2 regions of the Paenibacillus sp. ISL-20 genome follow, and region 1 is predicted to be linked to the other one. Evidence: riboswitches for the same ligand, from Rfam matches in the RefSeq annotation. Region 1 holds a riboswitch; the other holds the start of a gene.

The links. A riboswitch is a leader RNA that binds a small molecule or an ion and turns the genes downstream of it on or off. The one in region 1 is predicted to bind cobalamin.
Region 2: another riboswitch for cobalamin. It lies ahead of J7E85_RS04995 (1-propanol dehydrogenase PduQ); the one in region 1 lies ahead of J7E85_RS29020 (ABC transporter substrate-binding protein).

The regions. Positions count from the first base shown of each region.
Region 1 covers NZ_JAGGRD010000063.1:32,859-42,819, reverse strand. Annotated here, with positions in the region: gene J7E85_RS29065 (TioE family transcriptional regulator) at 1-55, shown strand, start outside; gene J7E85_RS29060 (Cof-type HAD-IIB family hydrolase) at 190-996, opposite strand; gene J7E85_RS29055 (DMT family transporter) at 1,035-1,937, opposite strand; gene J7E85_RS29050 (metal-dependent hydrolase) at 2,223-2,936, shown strand; gene lplA (lipoate--protein ligase) at 3,025-4,026, opposite strand; gene cobD (threonine-phosphate decarboxylase CobD) at 4,202-5,326, shown strand; gene J7E85_RS29035 (adenosylcobinamide amidohydrolase) at 5,401-6,135, shown strand; gene cbiB (adenosylcobinamide-phosphate synthase CbiB) at 6,132-7,109, shown strand; gene J7E85_RS29025 (histidine phosphatase family protein) at 7,100-7,828, shown strand; cobalamin riboswitch at 7,981-8,182, shown strand; gene J7E85_RS29020 (ABC transporter substrate-binding protein) at 8,440-9,444, shown strand; gene J7E85_RS29015 (FecCD family ABC transporter permease) at 9,441-9,961, shown strand, end outside.
Region 2 covers NZ_JAGGRD010000006.1:153,913-163,873, forward strand. Annotated here, with positions in the region: gene J7E85_RS04980 (ANTAR domain-containing response regulator) at 1-508, opposite strand, end outside; gene J7E85_RS04985 (EutP/PduV family microcompartment system protein) at 597-1,028, opposite strand; gene J7E85_RS04990 (BMC domain-containing protein) at 1,041-1,397, opposite strand; gene J7E85_RS04995 (1-propanol dehydrogenase PduQ) at 1,820-2,962, opposite strand; adenosylcobalamin (AdoCbl) riboswitch at 3,422-3,575, opposite strand; gene J7E85_RS05000 (DinB family protein) at 3,773-4,312, opposite strand; gene J7E85_RS05005 (DinB family protein) at 4,358-5,050, opposite strand; gene J7E85_RS05010 (HAD hydrolase-like protein) at 5,067-5,384, opposite strand; gene J7E85_RS05015 (DUF6985 domain-containing protein) at 5,483-5,989, opposite strand; gene J7E85_RS05020 (BlaI/MecI/CopY family transcriptional regulator) at 6,196-6,627, shown strand; gene J7E85_RS05025 (M56 family metallopeptidase) at 6,624-7,424, shown strand; gene J7E85_RS05030 (prolipoprotein diacylglyceryl transferase) at 7,523-8,281, shown strand; partial or broken gene J7E85_RS05035 (GNAT family N-acetyltransferase) at 8,392-8,827, opposite strand; gene J7E85_RS05040 (FusB/FusC family EF-G-binding protein) at 8,923-9,570, opposite strand; gene J7E85_RS33865 (GyrI-like domain-containing protein) at 9,940-9,961, opposite strand, start outside.

The DNA.
Region 1 (9,961 bases):
TAATGATGCGGCACTTCTGAAGCCGATTCTAACGTTTAACCCGGACCGGGAATAACGGACAGGCGCAAGGCCTTTGCGACACCCCAGGTGACCGGTTAGGGAACGCAATGGCTGCGTTTTTTATGGACACAAACAAGCCCCCATGGATATCATGGAGGCTTGTTTGTGTAGATCTATTTGTCCCGTATATTAACCTTGGTTGAGCACGAATTTTTCAATGACATGCTTCACGCCGTCCTCGTTATTCCCGAGCGTAACGTAATCGGCAATCGCTTTAAGCGGCTCGATCGCATTGCCCATGGCGACGCCTAGACCGGCGGCTTCCAGCATCTCGTGATCGTTCCAGGAGTCGCCGACAGCGATGGTTTCCTTGAGATCGCAGCCGAAATGATCCGCAAGGAAGGTGAGGGCATGTCCCTTAGTGCCTTCCTTATGCATGAACTCCAGAAAATGCGGTTTGGATTTGGTAATATGCATGTCATCGCCCAGCAACTCACGGAATACAGGGATCAGTTCATCCAGATAGTCGGGATCGTCAATGATGAGCATTTTCGGGGTCTGTTTCTGAACCATCTTCATAAAATCAGGCTCGATATAATACGGCGTCCGGTTCAGGGCGCAGTAATCGATCAGCTTCTGATTCTCTTCACGGGCATACAGCTTGTCATCGATGTAGGTTTGCAGATGGAGATTGTGCTCTACGCAGTATTCATACAGCTTCACGGCTGCATCGACGGGTACGAAGCGTTCGTAGAGAACCTTCTCGTCGAGCAGATTTTTAATTAAGGCACCCTGGTAGGTGATAATGGGAACATTGAGTCCGGTTTGACGCGCAATTGCTTGAGCAGACGCATAGGCACGTCCGGTTGCCAGTGTCACAACGACACCGTGGGCTACGGCTTGCTCAAGCGCCTGCTGGACGCCGGGGGTTACTTCCTTATCGTCATTGATCAAGGTGTCATCAATGTCGATGGCCATCAATTTGTAAGTTGTCATGGGTATCTCTCCTTTGGATTCTGTCTCTGTCTTTAACTCTATTGTACCTTCTGTGGCGCAGACTTCAATTCCGCAATCACCATTCCCGCCAAAATGCACAGACAACCGATGCCGCCGATGAGCGTAAGCAGTTCTTCCGCGAACAGGATTCCGGTCAGCGCGGCGAATACCGGCTCCGTTGCATAGATGATGGCCACCCTGGATGGCGTCGTGTATTTTTGACAGACGGTTTGGATCCAGAAGGCGAATGCGCTGGTAGGTCCGATGGATATAGCCAGCGCCCACAGCACGTTCGGCTGGGTCAGTTTCTCCGTCAGGTCGGTCATATTGTCGACATGTTCGGTCAGTGCAGATGCCGCTAAGCTAAATACTCCCACGACAGCCATCTGGAGCGCCGCCAGCAGCAAAGCAGGGTATCGACCGGCATAAACGCCCGTATAACCAATATGGAGCGCAAAACCGATGGCGCAAACGAATACGAGCAAATCCCCCTTATTCAAGCTCATGCCGGAACCGGTGAAGGTAAGCAGATACAGACCCGCTGCCGCAAGCAAGGCACTGATCCAGGTGAATCTGGAGATGGAGTGCTTTAACTGGGCATAGGATATGAAAGGGACCAGCACGACGGACAAGCCGGTAATAAAGCCTGTATTGGACGTGGTTGTGTACAGAAGGCCCGCGGTTTGAAAGGCATACCCTATAAATAAAAAAAGACCTAGCAGGCAAGCATGCAGCAGCATTTTGCCGGATATTAGCTTCCACTGGCTCCGGTAAAAGAGGGTGATGATCAATGCAAGGAGCAGGGCCGCTCCCAAAAAGCGGACCGAATTAAAGGCCATCGGCGGGAGCACGCGGACCGCATGCTGAACGATGAGGAACGTAGATCCCCACATCATGGCCACCAGAAGCAGGCTGAGATCGGCAATTCGTGAGCGATTCACTCGGTCGTCATCCTTTCTTGAAGATGTGAAACTCCTGATGAGATTCCCGTACATTCGTCCCCGGTCGTAACCTTGGGGCAAGTGATCAAATTGTATCCCATATCAGAGAATCGGACAACCATTTTTAAGCCTAACCCAAGTGGAAGGGGTAGACAAAAAGAGGATGATTTTGCTATACTAATGAACCGAACGTATATTCTCATGACCCTGGGCTATCGGACGTGAAGACCGGCAACTCCATCGATCCCATAGTCAGCATTGAGCTTAGAAAGGAAGATTGTCATCATGATGGGCAGAGCTCATTTGATTATTAGCACAGGGGTTACGTTATCCGTCATGGGCATGAGCGAAGTGCCTGTCACGTTGCCGGCTGCCGCAGTGGCTTTGGTTAGCGCACTGCTTCCCGACATCGACGAGCCCAACTCCCTGCTGGTCCGCAAAGCCATTCCTTCCGGGCTGCTGCGAATCCTCCAGCTAGCGATGATTGGCGCAGCCATCTTCGTTGTCTTCTACGGCAAGGAGTATGCCCCATGGAACATCGCCCTGGCCGGGCTGATCGGGGTTGTTTCGTACCTGCCAAGCCGGACCCTGCGCCATATCGTCATGTTCCTGATCGGTCTCGGACTGATCTCCTTCGGGCAGGGCTTCAGCCCATGGAACACAATCGCAGGCAGCGTGCTCATTGCAGGCTCCTTGGTGACCCACCGGGGGTTAACCCATACCGTCTATGCCGCTGCCGGATGGACGGGCCTGCTGTATTTTGCATCGCAGGGCAAGATCGGCGGGGAAAGCTTATGGTTTGCTGGCGGTTTATCCTACTCCATCCATTTGCTTGCAGATGCATTAACCAATCGCGGGATCTGTCCGCTTCCTCCGTTCAAATGGAGAATTAAACTGAAAATTATGAGCACCGGAAGCAAATGGGGACGCACGGTAGAGAATGTATGTATCGTGTTAACACTGGTCCTTGTTTGGTATGTGTTTATGGCCTCTTCTTGATCCGAGGTATATCTGTTTGAAATGAAAAAGCCTCCCACCCTTATGCATGGAGCATACGGGCGGGAGGCTTATTTAATTCGAGAAGGCTCTATTCCTCAAGAAAAATCAAGCCGATCAAATCGTCGAGCTCAAGGTTGCCGAAGTAATGCTTGACGTTGATGCCGGATAGCGCCGTGCGCACTGCAGTTTCTTCATACCGTTTGCCGCGAAGCAGGTTCTCGATATCAGCGACATCGCCGACGCCGAAAAAGTCGCCGTAAATCTTGATCTCTCCGATATGTCCTTCACGGATGTCCATGCGGATATCAATAATGCCCACCGGGAACTTCTTGGCATGCTTCACATTGCTTTCAGGGGAAAGTCCGTAGTTCCAATCCCAATTCTGGTAGCGTTCCTTCGAGATCTGGTTGATGATTTCCCAGTCCTTCTCTTGAAGGACATATTGCGGTACTTGATCCGGCTCCATACCGAAAATCGAGCGAAGCAGCTCGGCGCGGAACTGTTCAATGGTCATATCCGTACCAAGCAGCTCCTTAATGTTCGCCACGCGGCTGCGGACGGATTTGGTGCTCTTGGATTTGAATTTTTCCGGATTGGCATTCAGCGAGGCTTGTACATCATCCAGGTTCAGATCGAACATGAGCGTGCCGTGGCTGAACATGCGTCCCCGCGTCGAGAACTGCGCGTTCCCCGAAATTTTCTTCTCGCCGACCTGCAGGTCATTCCGGCCGCTCAGCTCGGCGGGTACACCCATTTTTTGCAGGAAGTCGATGACCGGCTGGGTGAACTTCAGGAAGTTGTGGAAGGACTGTCCGTCATCCTTCGTAATGAAGCTGAAATTCAGGTTGCCGAGATCATGGTATACGGCCCCGCCCCCGGACAACCGGCGTACAACCTGAATGTTGTTGTCACGAACGTATTCCTGGTTGATCTCTTCGATCGTATTCTGATGCTTTCCGATAATAATGGAAGGCTTGTTGATATAAAAGAGAAGGTAGCTCTCATCCATGGACAAGTGCTTCAAGGCATATTCTTCAATCGCTAGATTAATGGATGGATCGTGGATCCCCTGATTATCGATAAATAGCATAGTATCCTCCGTCGTCACAATTCAAAATGTGGTGCTTCCAGACTATTGTAAACCAATTTTAAGACAGAGACAAAGGATTCCATGTTGACGAGTCAGGGACGGTAGCGACATAATGATGGCATTACATAACGGCAGGACTTGCAAGAGTCCAGGGCATGGAACAGGAGGAGCCCTTATGAATGACAAAAAACAACCCTTGATCGAGGTGTACGGCCATGGAGGGGACGTGGAGACGGCCGCTGCCACATACGGAAGAAAAGCCTCGGCTTTCCTGGATTACAGCGCCAATATTAACCCGCTCGGACCGCCGCAAGGGGTTATTACGGCCTTACAAGAGGGAATGAGTGCGGTCATTCGTTATCCGGATCCGGGACACCGCAAGTTCAAGGAGCTGCTCGCAGCGGAGTTAGGCACCGATCCGCGGGGTATCCTTGTCGGCAATGGGGCGGCAGAGTGCATGGCGCTGTTGTTGATGGGGCTATCGCCAAGGACTGTGGGCGTGGTTGACCCGTGTTTTTCTGAATACCGGGAATTGTCCTTAAAATTTGGTTCGGACATCCGCTCCGTGTGCGGTCATCCGGAGAGGGACTGGCGTGCAGATAAGGCGGATGTGATGGAACTGATAGCTTGCACGGATCTCGTGTTTTTGGGACAGCCCAACAATCCGAACGGAGTTCAGTACAGCCTTGAGGATATCCGCGAAATAGCGGCATGCGCAGAGCAAGAAGGGACCTGGCTGGTGCTGGATGAAGCCTTTATCGACTTTATTCCGCTGGAAGACAGACAGACTCTGATGCCAGAGCTTCATGACTATCCTCGGACCGTGATTGTCAGATCGATGACCAAGTTTTATGCGATTCCGGGTCTACGACTCGGGTATACGGCCGCACATCCCGATGTGATACGCAGGATGGCAGGCAAGCAGGTCACGTGGAGTGTTAATGGACTGGCGCTGCTTGCGGGCGAGGCTTGTCTTGGCAGCGGCAGGGACTATGAGCAGAATACGCTGCAATTGATTCGCGCAGAGCGCGGGAAGCTTATACATGGTTTACGAGCGCTGGGGCTGGAGGTTACGCCGGGCGAGGCTAATTTTCTACTCATGGAGCTTCCGCGGCCATGGCGTGCCGAGATGTTTCAGTCGGAGATGGGCAGACGCGGCGTGCTTGTCCGCAGCTGCGCCATGTACCCGGGCCTTGGTGAGCGTCATATCCGGCTGGCCGTTAAACATGCCGCAGATAACGACAGGCTGCTTGCCATTATGGCGGAGGTGCTTGGCATTTCTTCTGAAGACGCGACTTAAAGGTATTAAACAGCACATACCAATGAAGTCGGAATCAGGCGGATTTAGATCATAGAGAGTAGGGAGAGAGAAACATGGCAGTACCTTTTCTGGAAGGCAAGAATCATCTATATCTTTCTAATGCGTGGCCGGGAGTGGTGGCGTCCCTCGAATCGGAGCTGCAGCATCCGCATATCCGGATATCGCTTCCGGAGCCGGCTGCGTCCATAAGCAGCGCTATTTACGGCGGCGGATTCGTAAGCTTGGATCATATCGTGAATCGTTATGTGGACAAACATTACGATTGCAGCGACCCCGTGAACGATATGTCTAACTTTATAGCTGCTCACGGTTATCCGGCTGAATCTACAGCTGGATTGATGACGGCGGTAAAACTGAAATATGCTTCCATCCGGGAAGAGCGGAGTGAACAGGCTTCCATCCTGTGCTGTACCACCGCCGGCGTGGGCAATGCAGCCCGCGCCGGGTCGAGCCGTACGACGTTTGCGGCTTACCAGCCGGGCACGATTAATATCATGCTGATGGTGGACGGGATGATGACGCCGACTTGCATGGTGAACGCCACGCTGACGGCGACGGAAGCGAAAGCCGCGGCGCTGCATGACCTGGGCGTGAAGGATCATGAAACCGGAGCCGTCGCGACCGGAACGACGACGGACGCGATGGTCCTTGGGGTCAGCGGCAATGCAGCGTATGGCGTGAACCACCATTATGCCGGAACCGCAACTGATCTGGGCGGCATGATCGGCCGCCTTGTCTACGAGAGTGTTACGGAAAGCATTGTCTCCGAAAGAGAGAACCGGATATGACCGTCGTGTGGGTCATTTGGGCAGCGGTCGTGCTGGACCTGCTGATTGGAGATCCGAGATGGCTCCCCCATCCCGTCATTGGCATGGGGAAAGCCATCCGCCGGGTTGAAGGCTGGATACGTCATTGGGCGACTTCCGCCCAGAGCCTGAAGCGGGCGGGCATTCTGCTGCCGGTGATCGTGGCCGGCGGCTCCTTCATACTGGCATGGCTGCTGCTGTTGTTGTGTGCAGCGATTCATCCTTGGCTTGCTTGGGGAGTGGAGATCGTGCTTATTGCGACTACGATTGCTATCAAGGGGCTGCGTGAAGCAGGATTGGAGGTCTATGGCCATCTTCGTTCCGGCCATATCGGGGAGGCCAGGCGCGCGCTCAGCATGGTTGTCGGGCGAGACACCGGCCATCTGGATGAGCCGGAGATCGTGCGGGGAACAGTGGAGACGGTTGCGGAGAATATCGTGGATGCGGTCATCGCTCCGTTGTTTTTTGCCCTGATCGGGGGAGCGCCGCTGGCGATGGCCTACCGGGCCGTGAACACGCTCGACTCCATGGTCGGTTATAAAAATGACAAATACCAGCATATCGGCTGGGCATCCGCAAGGCTGGACGATATCGCCAATTGGATACCGGCACGTCTGACGGCAGGACTGTTGACCGTGGTGGCTGCGATGTTCTCGCTGCAATGGAAAAAAGCGATCAAGATGGTCAGAAGGGATGCGCGAAAGCACCCCAGTCCGAACAGCGGCTTCTCGGAATCGGCCGTTGCCGGTGCGCTGGGCATTCGTCTGGGTGGCGAGAATTCCTATCAAGGCGTGATCTCGTTCCGGGCTTACATGGGGGACCCCGAACGCCCGCTTGAAGCGGAGGATATTCAGGTGACAAATCGTCTGCTGCTGGGCGTATCGGTATTGTTTACGATACTGGGTACCGTGGTGCTTGGGCTTGTTGCCGCAGCAGGGGGGAGGTTATGGATATGAGGATTACCCTGCATCTGATCCGTCATGGCCGCACGTTATGGAACGAGGAGCACCGTTATCTCGGTCACGAGAATCAGGGGATTCTGGTGGAAGGAAGACAGCAGCTCCTCCCGCTGCGGGAAAGGTTTTGTACCAAGCAGTTTGTCCGGATCTATTGCAGTGATCTCCTTCGATGCAGGCAGACGCTGAATGTTATCCTATCGGACTCAACAATGTCCGCTATTCCTGATGATGAAGATCCGGGCAGGCTCATTCCAGGGGTCGAGTATGATCTGCGGCTGCGTGAGCTCGATTTCGGGGATTGGGAAGGGAACACCTACGAGGACTTGAAGTCGGATATCTCCTATCGGTGCTGGATTGATAACCCCGCAGAAGTTACGCCGCCAAATGGGGAGAGCTGGGAAGCGTTCTGTTCCCGGATTCAGGCATTCTTGACCGGATTGTATTTGGATTTGAAGGAACTGTTGCATGTGGAGGAAGATCCGGATACCCTTGTGCAGGCAGAGGCAGAGGCAGAGGCAGCCGGTTATGGTTGTGGGACACAGAGGATCGAGTTGGATGTGCTTGTGGTCACCCATGGGGGCGTCATCCGGCAGATCGCGGCAGCTACCCTTCCGCATACGGAATTCTGGGAAACGCAGGTGTCACCGGGCGAGGAGCTTAAGCTGCAATTGACATGGGATGAAAAACGCTGGCAAGGCGTGCGGTTAAGCGAATAAATGAAATCGTATGATATCGGTGCGGAATGGGCGATAACGGGATAAATCCGTATCATAAGGCATTTGAAATGACCGAATCTTTCGGTTGTAAGAGGAAGGTTTATCGCCTATAATGTTGGGCAGAGAAACCATGCTTGGCCTAACATACATAAATTCATATTATTTGCGAGGGTCCCGGACAGAAGGCGTTGTTGCCTTCTGCCGGGTTAATAGGGAAGCCGGTGCAAGTCCGGCACGGTCCCGCCACTGTGAAGCAGGGACTTCTTCATATGCCACTGAGCCATAGCGCTTGGGAAGGCGGAGAAGTCGTTACAGCCTGCAAGTCAGGAGACCTGCCCTCGGCGAATGAATGACGGTCCTTCGAGGAGAGGATTACGTTTGCCGGACCCATGCAGCATGTGTGGGCGGAAGTTTAAGGCGCTATCTGTGAACGGTTATCCAGATGTCCTTATGTTAAAACGTAATCCCTGAGTCCTTGTTTACGAGGAGTCAGGGATTTTTGCTTTTCTTTGGAGTATGACGATTGATATTTTTCTCCCGGTAAGGATCGGTCGAAGGAATGTAAACTCACAGCGCCAGGTTCTCAATTATGTATAGGGGGATTTCAAGAGATGAAAGCATTAAACAAAACATGGTCCGTACTTCTGGTAGCCATACTGATGGCTCTGGCCTTGATTAGCTGTGGAGGCGAAGAAGCGGCGCCGAAGGATACAACGCCGCCTGCACAACAGGAAGAGCAGAATAACGAAGTGCCAGCGGATTCCGGCGAAGAGCTTAAAACGACGTATCCGCTGACCGTTAAGGATTCAACCGGGGTTGAAATGACGTTTGAGAAAGCTCCGGCCAAAATTGCATCCCTGACACCGTCCGAGACGGAAAAACTGTTCGCTTTGGGCCTGGATGAGGAAATCGTTGGCGTGTCCGATAATGACGATTATCCGGAAGCGGCCAAATCCAAGCCTAAATTGGGCGGGTTCCAAGTGAATGAAGAGGCTATTATTGCAGCCGATGCCGATGTGGTATTTGCGGCTTCGATGAATGCTCAGAATGCTGAGAAATTGCGTGAGCTTGGCGTTACCCTGTTCGTCAATGATCCGAAAACCATTGATGCCGTGATGGAGAACATCGAACTGATCGGACAAATTACGGACCGTCAAGCGGAGGCGAAAGCGGTCGTGGATCAGATGAAGCAGGAATTGGCTACCGTTACGGAAGCCGTGAAATCCGTGAAGGATGAAGACAAGAAGAAAGTGTATGTCGAATTCTCTCCAGGCTGGACCGTCGGCAAGGGTGAGTTTATGGATGAGATCATCACCTTAGCTGGCGGCGTTAACGCAGCCGGCGATGCGGAAGGCTGGTTCGAAATCAGTGAGGAAAATATTATTGCTGCGAACCCCGACGTCATTCTGTACACGGACGATGTGGTTGATGAAGCAACCAAGAAAACATTGGATCAGCTGATTAAGGAGCGCGACGGCTGGGATCAGATCAAAGCCATCAAGAACGATCAAGTCATATCCGTGGATGCGAATCTGTTGAGCCGTCCGGGTCCCCGTGTGACGCAAGGGTTGGTGGAAGTGGCGAAGGCCGTTTATCCGGAACTGATGAATCCATGAGTAAAAAACTTGCAGGATTCGGTGCGGCCGGCATAATCCTATTACTGTTAACCTTGGTTGTCAGTCTCGGAATTGGCTCCGTGCACCTGCCTGTGAGAGAGATTGGGGCGATGCTGCTGCACCGGCTGCCGGGAATCGGCGATTCCATCGTTCCGGGCTGGGAAGCTCCATCCGAGCAAATCTTAATGAAGGTGAGATTGCCGCGCATATTGCTGGGGATGCTCGTAGGAGCCTCCCTGGCTGTCGCCGGAGCCGCCTTTCAAGGGGTGTTGCGCAATCCGCTGGCGGATCCGTTTACGCTTGGTGTATCCTCGGGTGCTGCGCTTGGCGCAGCATCCCTGATTTTTTTCGGGATGGAATATTCCTTTGCCGGAGGTTACACGCTCCCGCTTGTAGCGTTTCTGACCGGAGCAGGCACCCTATGGGCCGTTCTGCTGTTGGCAAGGGATCAAGGAAAACTGCCGATCCACGGGCTCATTCTGTCCGGCGTGGTGATGCAGTCGTTTCTGGGCGCCGT
Region 2 (9,961 bases), on a different contig from region 1:
GTTTGCGCAAGATTTGATAGGCTTCCTCTTCCGTGTAGCCATTTTCTCTCATCAATATGCCTTTCGCTTTCTCGACCGCTTTGCGTTCTTCCATCTTCTGCGTCAGCTTTGAGAGATCTTGTTCCAGCTTTCGGAATTCCTTGCCTCTGGCTATCGTGACTTCCACCATAGGAATGAACGACTTTTCATCAAGCGGCTTTACCAAGTAACCAAGCGCACCGACAGAAGATGCTTTTTCAATCGTCTGTTTGTCGCTGTAGGCGGTCAAGAGGATGATCCCGCCCGCCAGCTGTTCTGAAAGAATTCTTTTACTCGCCTTGAGCCCATCCAAAATGGGCATTTGAACATCCATGATGACGAGGTCAGGCAGATGCTTCTTGCATAATTCGATAGCTTCAAAGCCATCGGAAGCTTCGCCTACTACATTGTAGTTAGCCTCTTCTAGCATCTCACGAATATCCATTCTTGTAATAGGTTCGTCATCGACTATTACAATTTTTCCATTCATGCGTCATGCACCTCATTGTCTGTCGTTATTTGCTTGTCGCTTGTCTATCGATAAGCCCCGCTTGCATTTGAACTAGAATCCAAGTCGTTTACGCCCTCAAATAATCCCGAAGAGCATCCACTCCCACGTTCTCGATCGTCGAGACTTCAAAAATCCGCTCCACGCCGGCCGCCATTAAATGCGCTCTGGCCTGCGCGATTTCTTCTTGCGACTTGGCCAGTTCCACCTTCGTTACCACTCCGATAACCGGCTTGGCGAATACCGTTGCAAAGGCCGGCGGGAAATAGCTGTCTTCTTTCGTGCAATCCTGAACCAGCCCAATGACATCGGCATCTACACTGGATACTAACAGCATTTTGTATAAATACCGGTTCTCGATGCATTCGCCCGGCGTATCAATCGCCTGATCGAAATTTTCGACGGCTTGCGTTTTCTTATAGGCAATCTCCTCACCGTGCAGCCATTGGCACAGCGTGGTTTTGCCCGATCCTGTACTTCCGGCAAAAATAATTTTCTTCATCATAAGCTTCTCCTACGTTCTCGTAATGTTCGTATTAGCCGAGAAGCCCAATATATTCTGCAATCCATGCAGTACTGCGCTGATCGCAGATTCTACTGATGATACATCGCCCGTAATGACGAGTGAACCGCTGAAACGGTCGACAAAGCCGATTTGTACGCCAGCCGCCTTTGTAGCGATATCCGCTGCAATGATGGAGGCTTCGCTTGGCGTGATCGTCATAACGCCGATGGACTGATGCGCTTCGTTTCCGAGTCCCAGCTTCTTGTAAATGTCCGGGTTCGGGTTCGCGATAATGTGAGCGAGCGTGACCTGTTTGCCAGGCACATACTCCTGAATCACACGTTGTTTCTCGGCTCCTTGTTCCATACTCCTCATCTCACTCTCGTATCGAAAACACTAAAAGAGGTTGTTCTACAAGTCCACTTTTGATAAGAAAACCTAATCGATGACACTTCAAGGATGATCGACCGCGATGCATAGGTAGGTTTTCTTGCGATATAGAATTTCATCAGCCTCCGCTGATAACTAATAAATTCTTTATCTATCACGAAGTGAATCTGGAAGTAAACTCGGCATCGAATCTTGAATTCAGCCTGGAAAACCCGCCTTTTTGAACACGCAACTAAAATTCACTGCAAAAAACAATAAAAGCCCCTTAAAAGTCCATGCGGAATTTTTAAGAAGCCACTTTGCTTTGATTTGTATGCAACACGCCATTGTGTTACTTTCACTATATTTGAATATTGCAAGCGATGTCAATACGAAATCCGTCAAATTTCGACTCGATCTTAGAATTGAAACATTTTGTTCAAAATTTGAAGCACGTCCTCTGTCGTAGGAACGCGTGGATTTGTTGCCGTGCATCCGTCTTTCAGCGCGCCTTCGGCGATCGACACTCTCATCTCTCCAAACAGCGATTGATCCACACCGCATTCGCGCAGCGTTTGCGGCATATTCAATTGCTTCTGCAGCTGTTTGATTGCCTGTACGAGACTACGGACGCCGCTCTTGGCATTTGGTGCGGATAACCCCAAGCTTTTGGAAATTTCGGCATACCGAACCGCCGCTCTATTGCTTTCTTCCTTGGCGTAACCCGGCTTGTAATCGGCATTAAATTCGATGACATGCGGAAGAAGAATCGCATTCATACGTCCGTGGGCAATTTTGAATTTGGCTCCCGCCACATGCGCGATCCCATGATTCAATCCCAGCGACGCAATATTAAACGCCATCCCCGCGATGCAGGATGCATTATGCATTTTTTCGCGCGCCTCAAGATCATTTCCGTCCTTATAAGCTCGCGGCAAATAAGCAAAGACCAGCTTCATCGCCTTCTCCGCCAGCGCATCGGAGATATCATTGGATTTGGTGGATACATACGCTTCAATGGCATGCGTCAAAACATCCAGCCCGGTATCGGCCGTAATGAAGTCCGGCACGCTTTTGACGAGCTCAGGATCGAGAATCGCTTCTTGCGGCAGCATGTCATCGGATACAAGCGGATATTTGATGTTTTTTTCTTTGTCGCTGATAACGGAGAATGACGTAACTTCAGAACCCGTCCCGCTTGTCGTCGGGATTGCAATGAACGGGATATCTCGCTGGTCAAGCAGCTTTTTCGTAAACAGCTTCATCGCTTTAGCGGCATCAATGGCAGAACCGCCGCCAATGGCAATGATTAGATCGGTGTTGAACGCACAGAGCGCCTCGACACCTTCCGTGACGACTTCAATCGGCGGATCAGGCACGATATTGCTGAAAACATATTGCTCGTTACTGCTGTGCAGGCGATCAAACACCATGTTAATCATGCCCGACTTCACCATAAATGGATCCGTGACGATGAACATACGTTTGTTTTGCCACTCTGTTAGACGATCCATCGCGCCTTGCCCCATATAGAGGTCGGCTTTAATCGAAAGTTTATCCATGTAAAGCACCTCCAAGAAGTAATTGCAACAAAAAAAGAGGCCATTCAAAGGGAAATCCCCTTTAAAAGCCTCTTTGCTTGTTATCATGTATGCACGCCATTGTGCAGCTTCTTATCATTTAGTTTTGCATATATACTGTACACCGTCATTCTGATCTTCGTCAACCGCTTCCGGAACTTGTCCTTAGATCAGACACATTAACGGTACGAATCTATAAGTGCCTGGTTCAAAAAGGTCGGTCATCAAAAGCGGACTTTTGGAACAACCTCTATCAATAAAAAAAAGGGATATGCACTCCATAGTGCACGTGGTTCTTCGTCCTTGAAGAATCTCCCCGTTTGCGAGCTATACCTCATTGTATATATTCGGCGGCGAACACCCGGCTGTGGCCGACAACATCGTCGGCAGCCTCTGCTGCAATTAAAAAAAGCCTAGCGAGGCGGGAAACGTCACTAGACTTGTAAACCAGCCATTTTCGCCTCGAAATGACTGGTCTCTCCAAAGTTATTAGGCAAAAGACCTGACTTAAGACCGATCATTCGGTCTATCACAGTGGCGGGACCGTGTTGGATTTGCACCAAACTTCCATTGCCTATAACTTTTTCTATTGTACATGACGCGAATGGTTGCCCATTCGACATCATTATAGCACAAACGACACGTTTGGCGATATAAACCTAAAAAAATGATTGATCGAAATGAAACTCAAATAAAATAAAATGCCTCGGGCAGGCCAAGGGACGAACGCTGCAGCGTAGATACGGTGAATTGTCTCAGAAAGACAAACAAGGAAGTGGTTTTCCAATTCTTTTACTCATGATCCATGTCTCTTTTTTGCTCAGAGTACCACTTTCTAAGCTGATTAATATGGGCTTGATGATAACGGTTATGGTCGGCCATATGCCATAATCCCCACCGGATGGTGGCTTGCTTTTCATTTTCGTGACCAAAGGTGACAATGCTATCCAGATCAGCATCCGTTAATTGCGTGCATGTTTCCTTCAACATATTTAATACAACTTCATATTTAGATATAAGCATGTCCAAAGGCATCCCTTTGATCATTGGCAGCCTGTTATGTTCATCGATCATGGGGCCGTATTCATCTATGAAAGACTGGGGGAGCGCCTCCCCTTTAATCCTATAAATCCAGTTCAGGTCGACGTACATGATATGTTTTATTAACTGAGCGGCACTATTGAAATTGTCACAAGGTCCTTTGAAGTCTATTTCCTCTTGCGCCATGCCCTCTGATATGGACTTTAGCCGTTGGCTGTTCTCTCTGACAGCGCTATATAACATTCCCACGATCGTTGACATATTCTCTTCGCCTGGCAAATCGTACAACATCCTAGCACAACCTCCCTTGTAAAAATAAATAGCATCCCAGCCTCACTATTTGGACTTTTGAATTCTTTGTTTCAGTCGTATCGATTTATTCAAGTGCAGAAAAATATGCCTTGTCGCCGGCATAAGCACTAATCCCGCAATCGTTTTGTTTCCCCAGTATTCAAGCAACCACGATGCTTCTTCCTTAACCGCATGCTGTACTTTAAGTTCATGAATTCTTGCCGCTTCAACTTTTTGCTTAAAGTCGCCTGGAAATAAACGGGATATGACTTCACGAGTGTTTCGCCCAACTTCACTCCGATAAGCTAATAAAGAACCAATATCAAGAGTCGCACTCAAATTAGCGATTTCTGCTTCCGTCATTTCATTTCCGGAATGAACATCATCAATGTGGAGTTTCTTGTTCCATTGACCTGAATGCAATACTTGGACATCGTTATTTACGAGCACACTCATAGTCATATCTTCAATACGCGTGATATGCCACATATGCCATACTATAGAGTTTTTCGTATCAGGAGCCGTAACAGGATATTGGCGGAATGTTTCCTCTTGTAGATCTCTAACTAATTCGTCCTCAAGCGTCGCAAGTGGCGAATGGCTCATTCTTGATGAATGTAACAAGCGATGCTGCTGCAAGAATAGGTCAACCGCACGCTGATGTTTTGCCGGATCCAGAATCATCCGGGTTAGCTTTTTGTGATTTTCATTCCACTGTTTCCTTTCACTCAAATCCATTGAGAGCCCTCCTTTTCTAGCCGCCCCCTAATATCCATGTCACGGCTTCATTAAAGTCTGTCGCGATATAATCAGGATACGCTTCTTTCCATATGCCGAAGTACTCGTTGTTATTATATTTTTCCAGTTCCTTGGCGCCAGCTCCCGTCTTCACTAACACTTTCTTGCAACCGGCTTCTTTGGCGGCAACCATATCCGTCCATCTATCCCCTATGACAAAACACTTCCCTAAGTCCAGATTATTTTCTTCTGCGGCTTTCAACAGCATGCCTGCGGTTCCTCCAAGTGTTCCGTCCCTGTCAATGAAAACAGCTTGTCTTGAGAGCTCTAGCAATTAGTTATGCTCCTTTCCTTATTCATTTTTTGCGTTGGATAGTACAGGATGTCCCGGACGATTTAAACATCACTGATTGCCCGATTCATATCGCTTTCTCACTCAATTTCGTCGGTTTCGCTCCAAATAGCATATGCGCCGTAGCCTAAATACTCGCGCACCTCAAGAACCTTACTGCCCCGTATCAGAATTTCCATACCATTTTCGGAGTCCCACGCTGTACCTCCACCCAAGATTGCTCCGAATGTATTATCGTTTCGATCATAAGGATTTCGATAAAGGTCAACTTCCCCTACGGACATAAACTTCAAAATATCCTCTCCATGCACTCCATCTAAGCCGGGAGGATAATCAGCCGTATCGCTAGACATTTTGAGATTTTTCCACGCGCATGCTTTCTTGCATATTTCGTTTATGGTTTCATCCGGCAGCTGATTCAACAGGTCTTGTATGTAAATTTCCGCTTCTTCCACACTCATGTCTTCCGTGCTAAAACGATATTCAACTTCACATTCGAACAACGCAAGATACCCAAACCCAGACATGCCGGTTTCCTCTGAAGGATCTTCTATTCCTACGTGTTTTAACTCAAATCTTTCGCTCACGCTATCTTCCTCCTGAATAATCCATTCATGATTTATAATTCAATTGCTATATTTTTCTATTCTCGACTGCACGGCAAAAAACCTTTTGCCACTGACACTTCGCATGTTCCGGGACAGTCCCGGATCACCCATGCTAGTCACTGGCAGGGGGAAGTTGACTTTTATCCACAACCATACTACGATGTGTAGTATGGGGTGAAATAGGAATGAAAATTAAGAAAATGAATATCGATGGCGAAGGCCTGAATCGATTTTTTGGACCACTGGAGTCTCGAATTATGGATATTCTCTGGTCCTCCGAAGCACTAAGTATCAAGGAAGTGCAATCAATCCTGAATCAGGAGAGTCCAATCTCGATCAATACGGTAATGACTGTCATGAATCGTCTTCTGGATAAAGGCCTGCTGACAAAGGCCATGACGGGAACCGGCCGGACACGGGCATCCAAGTTCAGCCCGCTGCAGTCGAAGGAGCAATTTCTCACTGAACAGACAAAGGAGGTTTCCCAGGGACTCATTCAAGAGTACGGGAATTTGGTCGTGAACCACATGATCGATGCGCTGGATGATGTCGATCCGGAGGTGATCGCAAGGCTGGAGCGTAAATTAAACGATATCAAACACAGGAATAAGCAATGAATCCCACCACACGGCTAAGATGTGCCTATGCGCTGATGATCGTATTCATAGCTGTTGTCATCGTACATATAGGAATGTTCATTACCTACCAGGCCCGAAGCGGAATTTTTCAAGGACCCGTTCTGAATTACGCCTTAATCGACATTGTCATTGCATATACATTTGTTCAGATCATTTGGCGAAGTACCCGGCAATTGGTTTTATCGCAAAAATGGTTAAAGCACTTCCGTGCCAACATGCACGATAAATTAACCAAGCGCCTCAATTACAAGTACCACGGCTGGGGAACGGAAATCATTGTTGTACAGGACAATGCCTTTGTGGCTCTGACGATTGGTCTTCTTCGACCAAAAATTGTAGTGTCTACTACGGTTTTAGAGATGTTTAATGACAAGGAAGTAAAGGCAATTTTATTGCATGAACGATATCACTGCCGCAATTATGATGGATTAAAAATGTTCTTTTCGACCTTGCTGGCAGACGCCTTTGGATATTTGCCGATTGTTAAACCGATTCTTCGCTACTATCAGACGTGGCAAGAGCTGTTTGCTGACCGATTCACCATCCGGCAGATGGGCACGGAGCTGTATTTAGGCAGTGTCTTATTAAAATTAGCGAAACTCGGTAATCTACGGCGGTATGAGGCAGCCGTTCATTTTGCGAATTCAACATTGCAATACCGGATCATGCAAGTTCTTGAGCCTGACAGAGGGGTGAATGTTCCGCTAGCCCTGCTGAAGCCTTTTCTGAGATCCTGCTCCATTTTGCTGCTCTTTATGTTGACCGGGGATTCGTAATCCCTTTTTTTGAACTATCATACTACATTATGTAGTTTGATCACACCGAGCATAAACAGAATATTTTATCCGGGAATCTATGATGGGGGTATGAACATATGCACAATGAACTCATTCGTATCGGACCTGTGACCATTTATGGATATGGATTGATGATCGCGATCGGAATCCTTATTGCTTACAAGGTCGTTGTTTATAGAACAGCATCTAGACAACTAGAACTTTCTCATGTTTCCTCTTTAACTTTCTGGAGCTTATTAGGCGGATTGGTCGGGGCTAAACTTTTGTTTTGGATTACCCAAATGAACAATATCATCCATGATCCTTCATTGGTTCTGAATTTTTCGGAAGGATTTGTGGTATACGGTGGAATTATCGGGGGGATTGGGGTTGGTTATGTCTATTGTAAGAAGAAAAAGATAAACATTCTAAAATACCTTGACCTTTTTGTACCCTCCCTTGCATTAGCGCAAGGCTTTGGAAGAATTGGCTGCCTTCTCGCCGGCTGCTGTTATGGTGAAGAAACGGATCGTTGGTTTGGAATTACGTTTCACGAATCCCAGCTTGCCCCGAATGATATCAAACTCATTCCTACACAAATATTAGAGAGCTTACTCAGCTTTTCCATTTTTTTCATATTAATCTACATTGCAAGAAGAAAGAGACCTAACGGCCTAATAGCAGGTCTATATCTCATACTTTATAGTTTAGGGAGATTTATTATCGAATTTTTCAGAGGCGATATCATCCGAGGCCAGTTCGGTGCTCTCGCTACTTCGCAGTGGATCGCATTAGCTGTTGTTTCGATCACTTGCATCGTATTCTTAACTAAGGCTCAAAAAAAGATGACGACATAAGATACGGACACTCTTCAGTCCTTCACAACATCGTGTTTTCTGCCCTAGAGTAAAGTGTTCGATACATATCGGGGCTCAACCTTCATCAATGAAAAAGCTGAGCCCCAATAGGTTCTTTCCGATCCCACATTACCGGCATCAGACAACCAATACATCGTTTATCCCCAATTTCTTGGCCTCAATCAAGGACAATTCCAATAGTTTAGCCGCATAGCCTTTCAATCTTTCCAACGGGCGGATTCCATAGCCAATATGCCCGCCAGCATTATATAAATGTTCGGTTAATTGATGTCTAATATTAGCCGCGCCTAATACTCTTCGATGATTATCGACCAACCAAAAGGTTGAATCGGAGACCCAGCCTTTCTTTACGCCAATCCCCTCCTCTTGATTAGAGAGTTCCTTCAACATTCCCTGAAAATCACTTGGATCCTTGCTTATGACCCAAGGAATCATATTTTCACCGGATTTTTTCCATTCTTGATAAAATGATAAATATTCTTCTTCAAGCTCTAGCTGAGGCTTAACTAATCTTACATGGTTCATATATTACAACGTCCTTTCATGGCCTTTATGTCCTTCAAATGGGAACATAGTACAAATAGGCTGCCCTTGAAGGCAGCCTATTCTAGTTACTGTGTTTACTTGCTGGCGGAGAGAAGGAACTTCTCGAGTGCCCCTGTGTCGGTAATACTGTGATTACATGCTTGGCTATCCAAACATACGTATTGACCAATAAACGAAAGATTATCCGCTGAAGCAACGACTGGCTTGGTCTTGACCGAGAACAAGGCAAGTTCCTGTTGTCGGTTGCAGAACAGACAGTACCCTTTCTTGTTGGTCGGGGTAATTCTTCCCTCGATCCCGATGAATCTTCCTTCGAACGGATATACGATAAATAACTTGTTAGTGGCAATATCCACCCAGCCCAAATACGTTACATATCGAAAGTCGATCGATTGAAGATCCGGAACTTTCAGTTTCTTATTTTTAGGAAATAGCTTCTGAATCTGTTTCAGCGTAATCGTCGGATAAGGCTCCAGATAGGGTTCTAATGCGTTAAGATATTTCTGGAAATCCTCGGCCTTCTCGATGGTCGATATTTCGCCCAGCATCCGCTTCTGATCCTCTGTCAAAGACGGAAAGGCTTCCATAGCGTTCGTTACGGCACGATATCTAACCGTCTCCAAAACTTTTCGATCCGCGACCGTTCGCAATGTTTTCAGAAGGAACTCCGATTGTTTTTTAATCATATTAAACTGGTGGTTTCTAATAAATGGTGTACTCATAGCTTTCAGCCCCTTATTTTTATTAAAAATGAAGGTGCAAAGCCTGTTATTAGAAACGATAAAGTTAAGGTTGGGCGATCGAATTCATCCTATCGCACCCCACGCAAAGTATCGCCCCAGATCAGGCTTTGCATGAGGACTTCCTAGCTAATGAGCAATTCAATATTGCCATCGGTATAACCCCCAATCACATATCATACGCAAAATTATAACAGCAAGTACCAGATGGCGCAATTTATTCCGTTGGAATGAAACACCGTCTTTCTTAATCAAGTATTCTTGACGGATCACATTTCAATATCACTTCAAATCTATCTAATGGTGTCAAACAAGTCTGCTTCTATATGATTCACTTCCCCATATCCCCATTTATCCGAAATCTCCAGATCCC